Regions from separate parts of the Micromonospora sp. NPDC049523 genome, predicted to be linked through region 1. Evidence: riboswitches for the same ligand, from Rfam matches in the RefSeq annotation. Region 1 holds a riboswitch; each other region holds the start of a gene.
What was found. Region 1 has a riboswitch for cyclic di-AMP ahead of AB0J90_RS29585 (hypothetical protein). Riboswitches for the same ligand answer to the same signal wherever they lie in the genome.

Region 1 (3,924 bases):
AGGCACAGCGACCACGCCTGGCGGTTGGGTGTGGACGACGAGGAGACCGCCGCCTGGCGGGACGCGGCGAGCGCAATGCACATCCCGTACGACGAGGAGTTGGGCGTACACCAGCAGGTGGAGGGCTTCACCCGGCTCCAGGAGTGGGACTTCGCGGGCACGCCGCCGGAGAAGTACCCGCTGCTGCTGAACTACCCGTACTTCGACCTGTACCGCAAGCAGGTGGTCAAGCAGTCCGACCTGGTGCTCGCGATGCACTGGCGCGGGGACGCGTTCACCCCGGAGGAGAAGTCCCGCAACTTCGCCTACTACGAACGCCGTACGGTCCGCGACTCGTCGTTGTCAGCCTGCACCCAGGCGGTCCTCGCGGCCGAAGTCGGGCATCTCGAACTGGCCCACGACTACCTGGGCGAGGCCGCCCTGATGGACCTGCACGACCTGAACCAGAACACCCGCGACGGGGTGCACGTCGCCTCACTGGCCGGGGCGTGGATCGCGCTCGTCGCCGGCTTCGGCGGGATGCGCGACCATGGCGACACCCTCTCCTTCGCGCCCCGGTTGCCGAACCGGATCGACCGGTTGGAGTTCTCGCTGGTCTGGCACGGGCACCGGCTCCGGGTCGACGTACGCGAACGCGAGACGACGTACTCGCTGCGCGACGGCGACCGCAGCGGCGGGGTGGTGGAACTGTTCCACCACGGGGAGAAGGTCCGCGTTACCTCCGACGAACCGGTGACCAAACCGGTGCCGGAGGCGCGCCCCGCGGGTCCCGCACCGAAGCAGCCGCCCGGCCGTGCCCCGGCCCGCAGGGCCTCGGTGGCCGAGATCGCCGGCCCGACCGTCAAGTCCGAGGTGGAGCCCCAGCGCCCCCGCGCCCAGAAATAGGTCAGCGGCCGTCCCGGTCAGAGCAGGGACAGGTGTACGTGGTTGGTGTGGTCGCTGGACGGGTCACCCTTCGCGGAGGAGTACGCCTTCCAACCCGTTGCCGGGAACCAGATCTGCCGGTACCAGATCACGTACAGGATGCCGAGCCGCTCGGCGTTGCGGACCAGGAACGCGGCCAGGTTGTTGCCGTACGTCTTGTCGCCGCCGCTGGCGTCCCCGCCGAAGCCGCCGGCCTTCGCGGAGAAGTCGCAGGCTCGGCCCTTGGGGTGTTCGAACGGCCCGCCGCTGCGGTAACACGAGACGTACCGGGTGAAGCCGAGCCGTTTGGTCTCGTTCAGCGCGTGCAGCGTGCGCGGGGTGAGGCAGCCGCTGGTGGTCGGGTCGTTCTGGTTGCAGGACTGTGCCGGCAGGGAGCCGTCCCGGTTGCGTGGTGTGGGTTCCGCGACCGGCGAACTGGCGTTCACGAAGCCTTCGGTCGTGGTGCCGCCGACCTGGGAGAGGGCGCGTTCGGCGGCTTCCTTCTGCTTGGCCATCACGGCGAGTTGGCGCTGTTCCTCGGCCATCGCGGCGTCGGCCGCCGCCTTTGCCCGGGTGGCCCGGTCGCGCGCCTCGTACAGTTGGCGAAGTTTGCTGTTGTCGCGCTGCGCGATCAGGTCGAGTCCGCCGGCCCGGTCCATGAAGTCGTCCGGCGAGGCGCTGCCCAGCAACGCGGTCAGCGGTCCGATCCGGCCGATCCGGTAGGCGCTCACGGCGACCTCTCCGACCTCGGGTGCGAGCTGGTCGAGCTGCGTCTCGATCTGGCGGAGTTCGTCGGCGAGCGCCACCTGGCGCTTGCGGGCGTTTTCCACTGCGACGCTGGCGGCGGCGTAACCACGCCCGGCCGACTCGAGTACGTCACGTAAGAGGGGGTTGCCGCCCTCGTCTCCGGGTGCGCTCGGCGAGGAGGGTGCGGCTGCGGCAGGCTCGGTGGCTAGCGCCGCACCGGCCAGCAGACTCACCGCGGTGAGCAGGGTCAGGGCCAGCGAGAACCGCTGACGCATAGATCTCGTCATGCACGTTCCTCCCGTCGGCCGCCGACCGGGTTAGCTGACGGGTTCGGGACGGAACAGGCCCTACCGCATGTGCGGACTCACCCCGACTACCTGGTTCCCCGGCTCGCACAAGGCGATTGGGCGGCGGTCGTCGCCGACAGCAGAGGGGGTACCACCGGGTCGGAACCGAGGGTGACATTACCGGATCAGATGGACTTAGTACCTGATTTCACGGTCGCTACCGGTAATTTTTCCTGCTAGGCGTACGTGCCCCGACGGGCCTCGGTGAGGAGTGCCCGTCGGGGTTCGTCGGAGTACCCGGTCAGTTAGCGGCGGTCCCCGGTGGAGGGGACACCCGAAGGGTCGTGCGGTGTCACCCGGCGCGGGTCGTCCGAGGCCCGTGCCTGTGCCGCCTCGTCCGCCCAGTCCCGCCGCGCGCCCTCGCGCTTGTCGCGTTTGTCCCTCGGCGGGCTGGTGCCGGCTCGACCGGACTCCGACTTAGCGGATTTGTGGTGGGTCATGGCATCCTCACGATCGCCTCAGCGCGGGCCGCTGCCGCGGCCGCCGTTGGTCTTCCTGCCTGACCCGGTTCGCCTTCCCGACCGGCAAGCCGGCAAACGGGGATTGCCCGCCCGCCGCCGGGTTGTTCCAGGCACGCGCGGGTACCGGACAGCGGGTGGAGACAGTGACGACCGAGACCACGATCTGGGCCGGGGAGGTGCAGCTCACCGCCGACCTGGTCACCCCCACCGAGGGGACGGTCGGGGTGGTGCTGTTCGCGCACGGCAGCGGCAGTTCCCGGCGCAGCCCGCGCAACGTCGCGGTGGCCCGGGTCCTCAACCAGCGAGCCCTGGCAACCGTGCTGGTGGACCTGCTCACGCCCGAGGAGGAGCAGGCCGACGAGGAGACCGCGGAGCTTCGCTTCGACATCCCTATGCTCGCCGGCCGACTGGTGGGCGTGATCGACTGGCTGCGTGCCGAGCCCGACACGGCTGCCCTGCCGATCGGGCTGTTCGGCGCGAGCACGGGTGCGGCGGCGGCTCTGGTAGCCGCAGCCGAGCGGCCGGAGCACGTACCGGCCGTCGTCTCCCGCGGCGGCCGCGCGGACCTTGCGGGTCCAGCCCTTTCCCGCGTACGGGCGGCGACGTTGCTGCTGGTCGGCGGTCGGGACGAACAGGTGATCCAGTTCAACCAGCAGGCCCGCGACGCGCTCGGCGGGGAGGTGGAACTGCGGATCATTCCCGACGCGACCCACCTGTTCCCGGAGCCCGGAGCGCTGGAGCAGGTCGCCGACCAGGCCGCTGGCTGGTTCGCCGACCGCCTGCCCAGCTTCGGCGCCGCACCCTGACCGGTGCCTCGGTCCGTGCCCCGTCCCGCCGCCGCCCGGCCCGTTCGTCAGCGGGATTGGCGGGTAACCCGCTGGCATGCACATCGGAATCATCGGCGCAGGAAACGTTGGTGGAACGCTCGCCCGTCGTCTCGCCGCGGCGGGCCACGAGATCGCGATCGCGAACGCGAGCGGCCCACAGAAGATGCAGGACCTCATGGGCGATCTCGGACACCGGGCCCATGCGGTGCCTCCGTCGGAGGCGGCACGCTTCGGCGACGTGGTGATCGTCGCCGTGCCGTTCGGCCGGTACAACGAACTGCCCACGGCGGAGTTCAAGGGCAAGACCGTCATGGACACCGGGAACTACACACCGGAGCGGGACGGGAACATTCCCGAGTTGGACGAGGACAGGACCACCTCCAGCGAGATGGTGCAGCAGCACCTGCGGGGCGCGCACGTGGTCAAGGCGTTCAACACCCTGCACGCCGAGGACATGCGCGACCACGCCCGTCAGTCCTCGGCCCAGGAGCGGTACGGCATCCCCATGTCCGGCGACGATCCGCAGGCCAAACGGGCCGTCGCGGATCTGGTCGAGGAACTCGGCTTCCAGCCGGTGGATGCCGGCGATCTCGCGACGGGTGGGCGTAAGCAGCAGCCGGGCGGCGTGACCTACGACGC
Region 2 (3,924 bases), on a different contig from region 1:
CTGACCCCGAAGGATGCCAGCGGCCTCACCTGGGTGCTCAACCGCGCCTGACCGGGCGGTTCACCGCCACACGTGCTCGCAGTTGTCGGGGCCGGCCTCAGCTCGGGGCCGGCCTCACCCGTCGCAGGGCAGGCGCTCCGCGTCGTCCGGGTCGGCCTCGGTGTCGCAGGGGTCGGTTTCCTGGTCGAACGCGGCCCGGATCAGGTCGGAAAGCTGCCCGAGCGTGTCGAACTGCTCCGGGGTGAGTACGTCGACCACCAGGCGCCGTACGTGCGAGACGTGTTTCGGGGCCGCCCTGGTGATCTCTTCCAGGCCGCTCTCGGTGATCTGGATGAACGCGCCCCGCGGGTCGGTGACGCAGGGCTCCCGTTCGACGAGGCCGCGTCGGGCCATCCGCCCCAGGTGGTGGGTGAGTCGGGTCTTCTCCCACTGGAGATGGGCCCGGAGTTGGAAGATCCGCAGCCGTCCCCCGGGTGCCTCGCTGAGGTGCACCAGCACGGCGTAGTCGCTCTCGGAGAGACCGGTGTCGGCGAGCAGTTGGCGGTTCAGCTTGCTCTGTAGCTCCATTTGCATGGTGATGAAGGAACGCCAGGCACGCTGCTCCCGCTCACTGAGCCACCGTTCCCCGTTCGCCGCCACCTGCCCATGGTACCCGCCAGGATGACACGTCACCCCAGCTCAAACCGGCCCCGCGTACCGCGGTGCTGCGTCGATCCAGGGCAAATGGGTGCTTGTTGATCTCTGCCACTCCCATTTGCCCCAGATCCACGAGAGGGTACGGGTCAGAGCATGGACATGTGTACGTGGTCAGTGTGGTCACTCTCACCGCTGTACGACTTCCAGCCGGTGGCCGGGAACCAGATCTGCTTGTACCAGATCACGTAGAGGATGCCGAGCTGCTCCGCGTTGCGGACCAGGAAAGCGGTGAGGTTGTTGCCGTAGAGCCGCTGGTCCTGCGTACGCGCGGGGGCGAATCCGCTGTTCAACAGGGACCAGTCGCAGGCGCGACCCTTCGGGTGCTCGAACGGGCCACCGTTGCGGTGACAGCCGACGAAGCGGTTGAAGCCGGCCTTCTTCACCTCGTTGTACGCGTGCAGCGTGCGCGGGGTGATGCAGCCGCTGGTGGTCGGGTCGTCCTTGCTGCACGACTCCTTCGGCCAACCACCACTGGCCGTACGTGGAGCGGCCTTGGCCACCGGTGAGCTGGCGTTGACGAAGCCGTTGGTGAGCTTCTTGCCGCCGACCAGGGCGAGCGAGCGTTCCGCGTCCTGCTTCTGCCGTGCCATCACGGCCTGCTGCTTCTCCTGCTCCTTGACCTCGGCGTCGGCCAGGGCCTTGGCGCGTTCGACCAGCTCCTGGGCGATGTTGAGCTCGTGCAGCTTCTGGTCGTTGACCGCGTTCATCTCGTCGAGCGCGACCGCCCGCTCCAGGAACGAGTCCGGGGACGCGCTGTTGAGCAGCGCCGACACCGCGCCGAGCTTGCCGGTGCGGTAGGAGCGCGCGGCGATCTCGCTGACCTGGGGGGTCAGCGCCTCGATCTGGGCCTCGGCCTTCGCCAGCTCGGTGGCGAGTACGGCCTGACGCTTCTTCGAGGCGTCGAGCGCGGCCTTGGCGTCGGCGAAACGCCGGCCGGTCGCTTCCAGGACCTCGCTCAGCAACTGGTTGTCGGACTCGGCCGCCGGGGCCGGCGTCGATGGTGCGGCCTGGACCGGGGTCGAGTACGGCGCCACCATGAGCAGGGTGGTGACCAGGGCCAGGGCAGGCGTGAACCATCGGCGGAGGGGTGCCGTCATGCAGGATCCTTCCGTTGGTCGCCGACCGGGTTAGCTGACGGGTTCGGGATGGAAGTGATCCCTACCGCTGTCGCGGATTCACCCCACGTACTCGGTTCCCCGATTCGTCCAGGACGATTAGGCGACGGTCCCGCCGGCACCGGTTGGCGCCGATTGGCGTTGACCGCGAAGAATCTTACCGTGTGACGCGTCCCGATGGGCATGCCCGTCGGGTGCGAAAAGCGTTATGGTGCAACAACTTTCGGTTATTATCCCCCGTTCCGACCACCATGGATACACGCTGTAATGGTGGTGGTGCCGATTGTCGAATCAGCGATAGGAGATCAGCGGTTGCCGCGTTTGCGCGACGACTGCGCTTTTCCGGCCGACTGGTTGCCAGCCGCGGCTTTCCGGGCCGCCGCCGCACGTCTGGCCGCCGCCGTGGTGGCGGGCCGCCCGCGGTTCGCCGGACCGGTGTTGATCCGCGCCGTACGTCGGGGTCGGATCGCCAGCGCGACGATGACGATCACACCGACCAGCAGCAGCACCGGCAGCAACCAGACCATCGGGCTGCCGTCGTCGGAGGCGCGACTGGCATTGTCCGGCACCGGCGACGCGGGTGCGGCGGTGTTGCCGGTACCGGCACCGGGGTTGGTCGAGGACGGCCGTTCCGGGTTCTCGGCGAGGGCCAGCAGTGCCGGGTCGGCGGCGTTCGTCGGCGCGGTCCAGCCCCTCGGTGCCGGGGTCGGCGCACCGGAGTAGGAGAACTTCACCGTGCCGCGTACGGGCTCGCGGTCCGAGGCCACCGACAGATAGCTGGCGGTGTACTCGCCCTTCTCCGGCCAGTGCGAAACCTTGACGAACGCCGAGTATCCGGTGTGGTAGAGCTTCGGCTCCCACTTGCCGTTGACCAGGTTCAGCTCGGTGACCGGGCGGTCGAGTCGCTTGTCCGCGCCGGGCTGCCAACCGGCGTCGACGCGTACGCCGCTCGGCGCGGTCACGGTGAAGTACGCGTTCGCCGCCGGAGTCTCGGTGAAGTACAGCTCCAACGTCTGCATCGGTTGGGACAGCGTCGCGCCGGCAACCGGGTTGGAGACGGCGAGCTGGCCGTGCGCGGACGCGGGCGACCCGACCACGGCGAGCGCGATCGTGGCGCCGAGAACAACGGCGAACAGGCGGCATGCCGCGCGGACAGTAACCAGCCGGGTCGATCGCATCGGCCCATCATGGTGGCTTCCGCTGTGCCCGGCAAGACGCTACAGTCGCTTCCCAATGTCACGGGACCGGCTGATCGGGGAGATGTTGATGATGCCCTCTGTCGGTCGTCGCCGTGCACTGGCCGTACTGACCGGTGTTGTCCTGCTGGCCGTCGCGGGTACCGGATGCGGGTCGACCGACGAACCGGTGGACGCCAGCGCGCCCGTCGAGGTGGCCATCACCATCACCGAGGGCCGGGCCGAGCCGCAGCCGGGCCGGGTGGACGCGAAGAAGGGCCAGTCCGTCCGGATCACCGTGACCAGCGACGTTCCGGACCGGGTGCACGTGCACGGGTACGACGTCGGCGCGGAACTGCCCGCCGGTCAGCCGGCCACGGTCGAGTTCGTGGCGGACATGGACGGCCTGTTCGAGGTCGAGACGCACGAGTCGAGCGTGCTGCTGTTCCAACTGTTAGTCCGATGAGGACGGTCCCGGAGCTGCTCGCCCACGGGGTCGGCGGGCGGCAGGACCTGCCCATCCCGTTCGCGTACGCGGTGACCGGTGCTGCGCTCGCCCTGGTCATCTCGTTCGTGGTGCTGGGTGCGTTCTGGCGGGAGCCGCGGCTGGGTGACGCCGAGGCGGGTCGGCCGGTGCCGGCGCGGGTCGCCCGGCTGCTCGACTCGGCCGGTTGGCAGTGGGCGCTGCGATGCCTGGGACTGGTGTTCGCGGGCTACTTCGCGATCGGCCTGTTCTTCGGCCCGGACGTCGACCGCAACCCCACCGCCGGGCTGTTCTACGTGCTGTTCTGGGTCGGGCTGGTGCCCGCCTCGCTACTCTTCGGGCCGGTCTGGCGGGCGCTGAATCCCCTGCGTACGGCCTATCTGCTGGGTGCCGCGCTGATCCGTCGGGATCCGCGTCGGGGACTGCGGGCATTGCCGGCGCGACTGGGCTACTG
Region 3 (3,924 bases), on a different contig from region 1:
GCCCAAGGAAGGCCCGATGGTGAAGGTCTACGACAGCCTGGTGCTGCCGGTGACCAAGGCGGCGGAGCAGCTCGTGCGACCGCCGTTCGGACAGTCGGTCTTCGCCGTCGCCCGGGTACCCGGCGCGTCGGAGGCCTGACCGGAGAGCGACGACCGACACCGTTCAACCCGTCCCCGGTGTCGGCCGTCCACTTACTCCGGCAAGTTCAGCCCTTGACCTGGTACGTCGGCCGGATTACCGCCCGTGCCAGGGTGTGGAAGGTCAGGTTGAAGCCGACGACCGCCGGGCTGGCGTCCGGTGTGAGGTCGAGCTGTTCCACATCGACCGCGTGTACGGCGAAGAGGTACCGGTGGACGTGGTCGCCGGCCGGCGGCGCCGCACCGCCGTACTCCTGGGTGCCGTAGTCGTTGCGGACCGCGAACGCACCACCCTCGACGGACCCGGCCTTGCCCGCGCCACGCGGCAACTGGGTGACCGACACCGGGATGTTGACCAGCAGCCAGTGCCAGAATCCGCTGGGGGTGGGGGCGTCCGGGTCGTAGCAGGTGACCACGAAGCTGCGCGTCCCGTCCGGGAAACCGGACCAGGCGAGGTGCGGCGACAGGTCGCCGCCGCCCAGGCTGGAGTGGACGAACTCGACGCCCAGCGGCTCGCCGTCGCGTACGTCGTCGCTGGTCAGGGTGAACGCCGGCACCGGCGGCAACAGGTCGTACGGATCCGGCGCGATCGGTCGCTCAAGGTTCATCAGGATGTCCTTCCAAAGAGGGAGACTCAGTGTCTTTGTACCCTGTCTGACCCGCCTTAGTGCCGCCGGTAGGCGGAACAGTGGGTGACGGATGTCCCGGTGTTCCCGACAACATCGGCGTTTTCCATTCCCAAAATACTCTGTCCACCGCTCGTACGGATGGCCATCCGCCTATTCCTGTTCGGTGACCAGTAGCCACTCACAACCTCTGCCTCGCATTCCGGGCGCGATTCGCTCGCGCTCTGCGGCGGTCCGATCAATCATCATGGCCTGCACGCCTTCCGTCCGTACGAACTCGGACGTCGCACGATGCGCCCGGGTCCGGTCGACCGGGGTGGTGGGACGCCGGGCCCGATGCCGGCGACAAGGGGCCCAGCCCGCCTCGGCCCAATGGACATTTCTCTGATCCGGACATTGCGCGGAGAGCGGCACCGCGCCGACAAATCCGGCGCCGTCATCATCTCCGACATGAGCGGGCACATCCGCCACACTCAAACTGGTCACTACGGCGACAACCACTCTGTGTGATCATGCAGCACGGGCCGGATGGCGCGGAAGAAGCGGCACGGGTCACGGTTTAAGCAGGCCAAGAGGGGTTGGCAGGAGCAGAAGCGGCCCAGTAACGTCAGCCCGTCTGGTCCGGCCCTTAGTCACCGCGGGTGACACCGGAACAGGCCCGCTGAGTCGTAACTGTTACGAGCCGGGGACCCACAGTAGTTCTGGGGTGAATCCGCGAACCGTTGGTTCGTGGTAGGGCGTGCTTCCCGCCCGAATCCGTCAGCTAACCCGGTAGGCGGTATCGGAAGGAGAACATGCTCGTGCAGCGCCGTACCTGCCGTGGCCCATCCCTCGATCCCCCCGGCCCGTCTCGCCACCTGCCCCGGCTCGCCCGCATCGCGGTGCAGCCCGCGAAGGTAGCGCACTAGGCCACTCCCGGCAATTTGCGTGACGACGTTCATCCGGTAGCGCATTTCACCGCATCGCGGTGACGGTTCCGCGCGCCCCGATCCGGACCCGACGGCTGGCGGTGAATCCGCCCCGCCGATGACGCGTACCCCAGGTCACGCAAACCGGCCCCCGGCAGCGACATATCGCCATCCCGATTCATGTGCCCCCGATCGCAGATCGGCACATCTGCGGAGGATTTTTATGAAGCATCGTCAGCAACTCCGACGCGTCGTGACCGCCAGCCCGTACCGGGCCGGCGTCGTCTCCGCCGCCGTTCTCGCCGTGGGTCTCACCACCGGCATCCTGCTCACCCAGGGCAACGGGTCGGCGACGCCGGCCAACGCCTCGACCGTCGCGGTCGCGGAGAAGATGGGCGGCCAGGCCGGCGCCGAGATCGCCCCCAGCCTGGTCACCCCCAGCCCGGCCACCCCGACCCCGAGTGCCTCGACCTCGGCACCCGCACCGGCGGCCCCGTCGTCGGCCCCGCCCACCGCCGCCAAGGCCGTGGCGACACCGACCAAGGCGGTCAAGAAGGCTCCCCCCGCGTCGAAGGTGCTCGACTACGACTACGAGGCGCAGATCAACGGCTGGTACTGCGGGCCGGCGGCCGCCAGGATCGCCCTGACCGCCCGCGACCGCCAGCCGAGCCAGGACGACGTCGCCGCGGCCCTGGGCACCACGTTCAACGGAACCAACTCCGCCGACGACGTCACCCGCGGGCTGAACAACCTGGCCAAGACCAACTTCTACTCGAGCACGTTCATCCAGGGGTCCCCGTCCCCGGCCCAGATGGACCAACTCCAGGCGGACGTCGTACACGCGGTCAGCAGCGGGTACGCGGTCGTCGCGAACATCGCCGGCTCGGCGACCGACACCGACGGCGGCTGGCACTCGTACGACGGAGGTCACTACCTCACCGTGGTCGGTTACCGCGACAGCGGACGGACCGTGCAGATCGCGGACCCGGCGTTCGTCAACGGGGTCAGCTCCTACTGGATGACCACCATCGACCTGGCCAACTGGATGGCCACCCGGGGCTACTCAGCCTGACCCGCCCTCCCCCCGGTCCCGGGTGCCGACCCAACCGGTCGGCGCCCGGGACTGTCCGTACCAGTGGGACGGTGGCCGCGTTGCCACAACCAACCACGTACGCGTGCGTTGTCCCTGTCGTGACCATGGACCTCGCCTATCGGGCGGACACCGGCGACCGCGAGGTCCGGGTGGCCGACCGTGCCCCCGGTCGCTACTCCGAGCCGGCCGCCGCGCGCCGGTCCCCAGAACGAAAGGCACAGGTGGTGGCCATGGCCGGTCAGGTGTTCGCCCCGTGAGCCGCGTCGACGAACCGTTGACCCGCGCCGGGATCTGGGAGGCGGCGGCGATGACCATCGCCCAGCACGAGGACCGGGGTACGTCCTACGCCCCGGGCACCTGCGCCTGCTGCACCCCGGACGGCTGCGCCCAGTTGAGCTGGGCGATGGAGGTACGTGCCGGCCGCGACCCGGAGTATCCGATCGGCAACCCGGCGCCGCCAACCCTGAAGTCGATCAGCTAGGACCCGGGTTCAACGCGCGGACCCTGCTGCCTCGATGGCGAGCTTGGCGAACTCGTCCAGCCCGCCGTTCCACATGAAGTCGCTGGTCTGGGTCAGGGCCACGGCCACCAGGTCGTGCTGGGGGTCGTTGAACCAGGTGGTGCCGTACCCGCCGTCCCAGCCGTAGCGGCCCGGTACGGGCGAGATCTCGTCCGGCTCGACCGCTACGGACATGCCCAGCCCCCACCCCCGGCCGCCGAGCAGCATCCCACCGGTGGAGATCTGCTCCGGGGTCAGGTGGTTGGTGGTCATAAGGTCGACCGACGCCTCCGACAGCAACCGCTCGCCCCGGTGCACCCCCTTCGCCAGCAGCAGCCGGGCGAAGGCCAGGAAGTCGTCGGCGGTGGACAGCAGCCCGCTGGAGCCGGAGGGGAAGGCCGGGGGGCTGGACCACTCGCTCGGGGTGGAAACCGTACGCAGTTCCATCTTCCCGCTCTGGAAGTCCGTCATGTAGTGGCTGGGCAGCCGCCTGGTGTAGTCGGCGGGCAGCCAGAAACCGGTCTCGGTCATGCCCAGTGGCTCGAAGATCCGGGCCCGGAAGAAGTCGCCGAGCGGCTGGCCGGCGGCCCGCGCGACCAGGACACCCAGCACCAGCGTGCCGACGTTGTACTGCCAGCGCTCGCCGGGCTGGTACATCAG
Region 4 (3,924 bases), on a different contig from region 1:
TGGTCCGCTGGGGCGCACCCTGGCTGCGCGCGGTCGGCTCACCGGACCCGGAGCGACACTGCCGGCTCATGCTCGACCACATGGACGGCGTGATCATGCACCAGCTCGCCTTCCCCGACCCGGCCTTCGACCCGACCCCCGGACTGCGCCTCCTGCTCGGCGCCATCGCACCCCCGCGCGCCGCCCTCCCCTGATCGGCCGGCAGCCGGCTACGTCTTGTCGGGCAAGTTTCTGTTGCGCCGCCGCCCCCGCCGAGTCTCCTGAACAGGAGGGGCCGGTTGGTCCCCTCCCGGTCGACCCGGTTCCGAGCCGACCCGGTCCGAGCGAGCGGAGGAACCACCATGCCGGTTGCGGGAACCGCCGGTCCGGATGTCTGACCTCCGTACCCCCGGGCGGCACAGCACCGACGCCGCAGAAGTCGACCGCGGACCTGCGCCCGAGCGGGAGTACGCGCCGGCCCCGGCGAAGGAGTACGCGCCCGAGTACGCCCTCGCGCGGCAGCGCGCCGGACATCGCCCCACCCTGCCCGGCCGGTACGACCGCGCCGACCCGGCGAGCCGCCGTACCCGTCCCGGAGCGTCGAGGCAGGATGCCCGCTCCACGCCCACCGGCGACCGCCCGGCTCCGACCACCGCCGACGGCCACCGACCAGCATCATCCACCGATCACCTGACACCGCGTCCCGTCGGTGCCGACGCACCACCCGCCGCCGCCCGCGAGACAGCTTCTCCGGCCGGGCGCGGATCGGGGTCCCCTGCCGGTCGTTCCGAACCGGGGTCTGGTCCGGCGGCGGGTTGGCGGGGTGGCCACCGTCGGCCGGCCGGTCGGGGGGCGCGGATCGGCTCGATCGCCGCCGTCGTCCTCGGCTGGCTGGTCGTGGTGCTCGTCGCCCCGCACCTCAGCGTCGGTCCGGGCTGGCGGTCGTTCGCGCTCTTCTGCCATCTGGCGTGCCTCGTGGTCGGCTTCGGAGCCGTACTCACCGTGGACTGGTTCAGTTTGCGCTGGCTGCTGCGCCGGGAACGGCTGGGCACGGTGCTGGGCATGGCGCACGGGGTGCACGTGCTGATCTGGCTGGGGCTGCTGGGGCTGGTCGCCAGCGGTGCCGCACTGCGCCCCGACACCTCGTCCGGGCTGGTGCAGCTCAAGCTGCTCGCCGTACTCGCGGTGGGGATCAACGGGCTGTTCCTCGGCCGCGTACGCGACCGCCTCGCCCGCGCCGGTGACAACCCTCTGCCCTGGCCCGACCTGCTCCCCGGTGCCCTGGCCGCGACGGTCAGCCAACTCGGCTGGTGGACCGCCACCCTCATCGGGTTCTGGAACGCCAACCACTGACCCGCTGCCCCCTCCCCGCCGCCGAGGAGGGGGCAGCGCAGTGGTCAGTTCACGGAGAGGTGGACGTGGTTGGTGTGGTTGCTGGAGGGGTCGCCGCCGCCGTTGTAGGCCTTCCAGCCGCTGCCGGGTAACCAGATCTGCTTGAACCAGATCACGTAAAGCACGCCGAGGCGGCTGGCGTTCTTGACGAAGTACGCGGCGAGGTTGTCGCCGTACGTCTTGTCGCCGCCGGTGGCGACGCCGCCGAAGCCGCCCTTCTCCGCCGCGAAGTCGCAGGCCCGGCCCTTCGGGTGTTCACCCGAGCCGCCGGTGCGGTGGCAGGAGACGAAGCGGGTGAAGCCGGCCGCCTTGGCCTGGTTCATCGCGTTCAGGGTGCGCGGGGTGATGCAGCCGGTGGTGGTCGGGTCGTTGACGCTGCACGACTCCTTCGGCCACGACCCGTCCGAGTTGCGCGGCGCGGGCTTGGCCGTGGCGGCGGTGGTGGTGCCGGTGACCCCGGGGCTGGAGCCGCCGCTGCCGGCCGCGGCCAGCGCTCGTTCGGCCTGCTGCTTGCGCTTGGCCATGATGTCGAGCTGCTTGCGTTGTTCCCGGATCTCGTTGTCGATCGCCGCCTTGGCCCGGGCCTCCTTGTCGCGTACCTCGATCAGGTTGCGGAGCTGGCGGTCCTCGTTCGCGGCGACCGTGCCCAGCGACGCGGCGCGGTCCAGGAAACCGTCCGGCGAGTTGCTGTTGAGCAGGGCGGTGAGCGGGCCCAGCCGGCCGGTGCGGTACGCCATGCCGGCCAGTTCGCCGACCGTCTGGGTACGGGTGACCAGCTCGGCCTCCAGGGTGCCCAGGTGCGCGGCGAGTTGCTGCTGCCGCTTGGTGGAGTTGTCCAGCGCCGCCTGGGCGTCGAGATAGCCCTTGGCCGCGACGTCGAGTTGCTCCCGGAGGCTGTCGCTGCCGCCCTCGTCGTCGGTGCCGCCGGGGGCGGCGGCGAGTACGGCGGTGCGCGTCGCAGCGGGTGCGGCCAGCGCGGCGGCGGGGGTGAAGGCGCTGGCCAACAAAGTGAGGGTGACCGCGATCGCGGTGCGGACCGCGCGCGGATAGCGGGGTCGTACGGGCGCCAACAATGGCATTCGGTGCACGTCCTTCCGTCAGCCGCCGACCGGGTTAGCTGACGGGTTCGGGACGGAAGATCCCTACCGCTGACGCGGATGCACCCCAATGACGCGATGGTTCCCCGGCTCGCATGTGCGATTAGGCGACGGTCACCGCAGGCGCCGGAGGGCGCCGCCCGGCGGAGACCGGAGCCGAGCCTACCGGCCGGGTCCAGTACGGACAGTGTTGGCTCGTCGGCGTCGGCTAATGAATCGAAATGATATGCCGGATATAAACTGAAAACTTCACCCGGTCGGGGGACAAAATTTAAGGACGAGGAAAGCGAAGAGTGGTCGGGTTGCGGGTGCCGGTAAGGGGCAAGCCGGCTGGAGGTGCGTACCGGATCGGGGTTCACCAGTCGGCGGGGCCGCAGTTCTCGGTGGCGCTGCCGGGCTCGACCTGGAGGGTGGCGTGCGCGATGTCGAAGTCGTCGTGCAGCGCCCCTCGGGCGGCGGCCAGCACCGCGCCGACCTCGGCACCGGCGGAGAGGGTGAGGTGCGCCGAGGCGACCTCCATGCCCGAGGTGAGTGTCCAGACGTGCAGGTCGTGCACGTTGGCGACACCCGGTACGGCACAGAGCCGGGCCGCCACCGTGGGCACGTCGAGGTGCTCCGGCGCGGCCTGCACCAGGATCCGGATCGCGGCTCGGGCCAGTCGCCACGTCCGGGGCAGGATGAACACGCCGATCGCGACCGCGACCACCGGGTCGGCCCACCACCAGCCGGTGTTCGCGATCACCAGCGCCGCGACGATGACCCCGGCCGAGCCGAGCATGTCGCCGAGCGCTTCCAGGTAGGCGCCGCGCAGGTTGATGCTCTCCCGTGCCCCGGGGCGCAGCAGCGCGAAGGCGACCAGGTTGGCCAGCAGGCCGAGGATGGCGACCACCAGCATCGGCCCGGCCAGCACGGTCGGTGGGTGGTCCTGGCCGAACCGGCGGGCCGCCTCGACCAGCACGTAGATCGCGACGCCGAAGAGCAGCACCGCGTTGGCCAGCGCCGCGAGCACCTCCAGCCGGTAGAGGCCGAAGGTCCGCTGCGGGTCGTCGGTGGCACGCCGGGTCGCGGTCATCGCGGCCAGCGCCATCCCGATCCCGAGTACGTCGGTGAACATGTGCCCGGCGTCGGAGAGCAGGGCCAGTGAGTCGGTGGCCAGGGCGGCGACCGCCTCGACGACCATGAACACGACGAGCAGCCCGAAGGCGAACCAGAGCCGTCCCCGGTGCCGCTCGGCGGCGCGCATCGCCTGCGCGCCGTGGTCATGACCCGCGCCCACGCACACACCCTCCGTCGCCGGTCCCACTATGGCCCAACATATGCTGATATCGCAATGTGTGCCAGCGGGTTGGACCGGAACCGGCACCGGGGGAGCAGGGCGGCTCAGCCCTCGTTCGCCATCGCCGCCACTATCGGTGCCCGGCTCGCCCGGCGGGCCGGCAGCAGCCCGGCCAGCACC

Region 2: another riboswitch for cyclic di-AMP. It lies ahead of AB0J90_RS07675 (hypothetical protein); the one in region 1 lies ahead of AB0J90_RS29585 (hypothetical protein).
Region 3: another riboswitch for cyclic di-AMP. It lies ahead of AB0J90_RS15610 (C39 family peptidase); the one in region 1 lies ahead of AB0J90_RS29585 (hypothetical protein).
Region 4: another riboswitch for cyclic di-AMP. It lies ahead of AB0J90_RS03995 (hypothetical protein); the one in region 1 lies ahead of AB0J90_RS29585 (hypothetical protein).

Annotation. Positions count from the first base shown of each region.
Region 1 covers NZ_JBFAPP010000025.1:9,286-13,209, forward strand. Annotated here, with positions in the region: gene AB0J90_RS29580 (glycoside hydrolase family 65 protein) at 1-885, shown strand, start outside; gene AB0J90_RS29585 (hypothetical protein) at 903-1,937, opposite strand; cyclic di-AMP (ydaO/yuaA leader) riboswitch at 1,941-2,070, opposite strand; gene AB0J90_RS29590 (hydrolase) at 2,593-3,264, shown strand; gene AB0J90_RS29595 (NAD(P)-binding domain-containing protein) at 3,341-3,924, shown strand, end outside.
Region 2 covers NZ_JBFAPP010000004.1:194,708-198,631, forward strand. Annotated here, with positions in the region: gene AB0J90_RS07665 (hypothetical protein) at 1-51, shown strand, start outside; gene AB0J90_RS07670 (MarR family winged helix-turn-helix transcriptional regulator) at 115-639, opposite strand; gene AB0J90_RS07675 (hypothetical protein) at 783-1,793, opposite strand; cyclic di-AMP (ydaO/yuaA leader) riboswitch at 1,797-1,927, opposite strand; gene AB0J90_RS07680 (copper resistance protein CopC) at 2,117-2,989, opposite strand; gene AB0J90_RS07685 (hypothetical protein) at 3,078-3,452, shown strand; gene AB0J90_RS07690 (hypothetical protein) at 3,449-3,924, shown strand, end outside.
Region 3 covers NZ_JBFAPP010000008.1:348,893-352,816, reverse strand. Annotated here, with positions in the region: gene AB0J90_RS15620 (class I SAM-dependent methyltransferase) at 1-139, shown strand, start outside; gene AB0J90_RS15615 (YbhB/YbcL family Raf kinase inhibitor-like protein) at 207-746, opposite strand; cyclic di-AMP (ydaO/yuaA leader) riboswitch at 1,414-1,557, shown strand; gene AB0J90_RS15610 (C39 family peptidase) at 1,896-2,744, shown strand; gene AB0J90_RS15605 (hypothetical protein) at 2,864-3,022, shown strand; gene AB0J90_RS15600 (hypothetical protein) at 3,019-3,246, shown strand; gene AB0J90_RS15595 (serine hydrolase domain-containing protein) at 3,256-3,924, opposite strand, start outside.
Region 4 covers NZ_JBFAPP010000002.1:318,931-322,854, forward strand. Annotated here, with positions in the region: gene AB0J90_RS03985 (TetR family transcriptional regulator) at 1-194, shown strand, start outside; gene AB0J90_RS03990 (hypothetical protein) at 370-1,332, shown strand; gene AB0J90_RS03995 (hypothetical protein) at 1,377-2,450, opposite strand; cyclic di-AMP (ydaO/yuaA leader) riboswitch at 2,458-2,588, opposite strand; gene AB0J90_RS04000 (cation diffusion facilitator family transporter) at 2,824-3,711, opposite strand; gene AB0J90_RS04005 (FtsX-like permease family protein) at 3,849-3,924, opposite strand, start outside.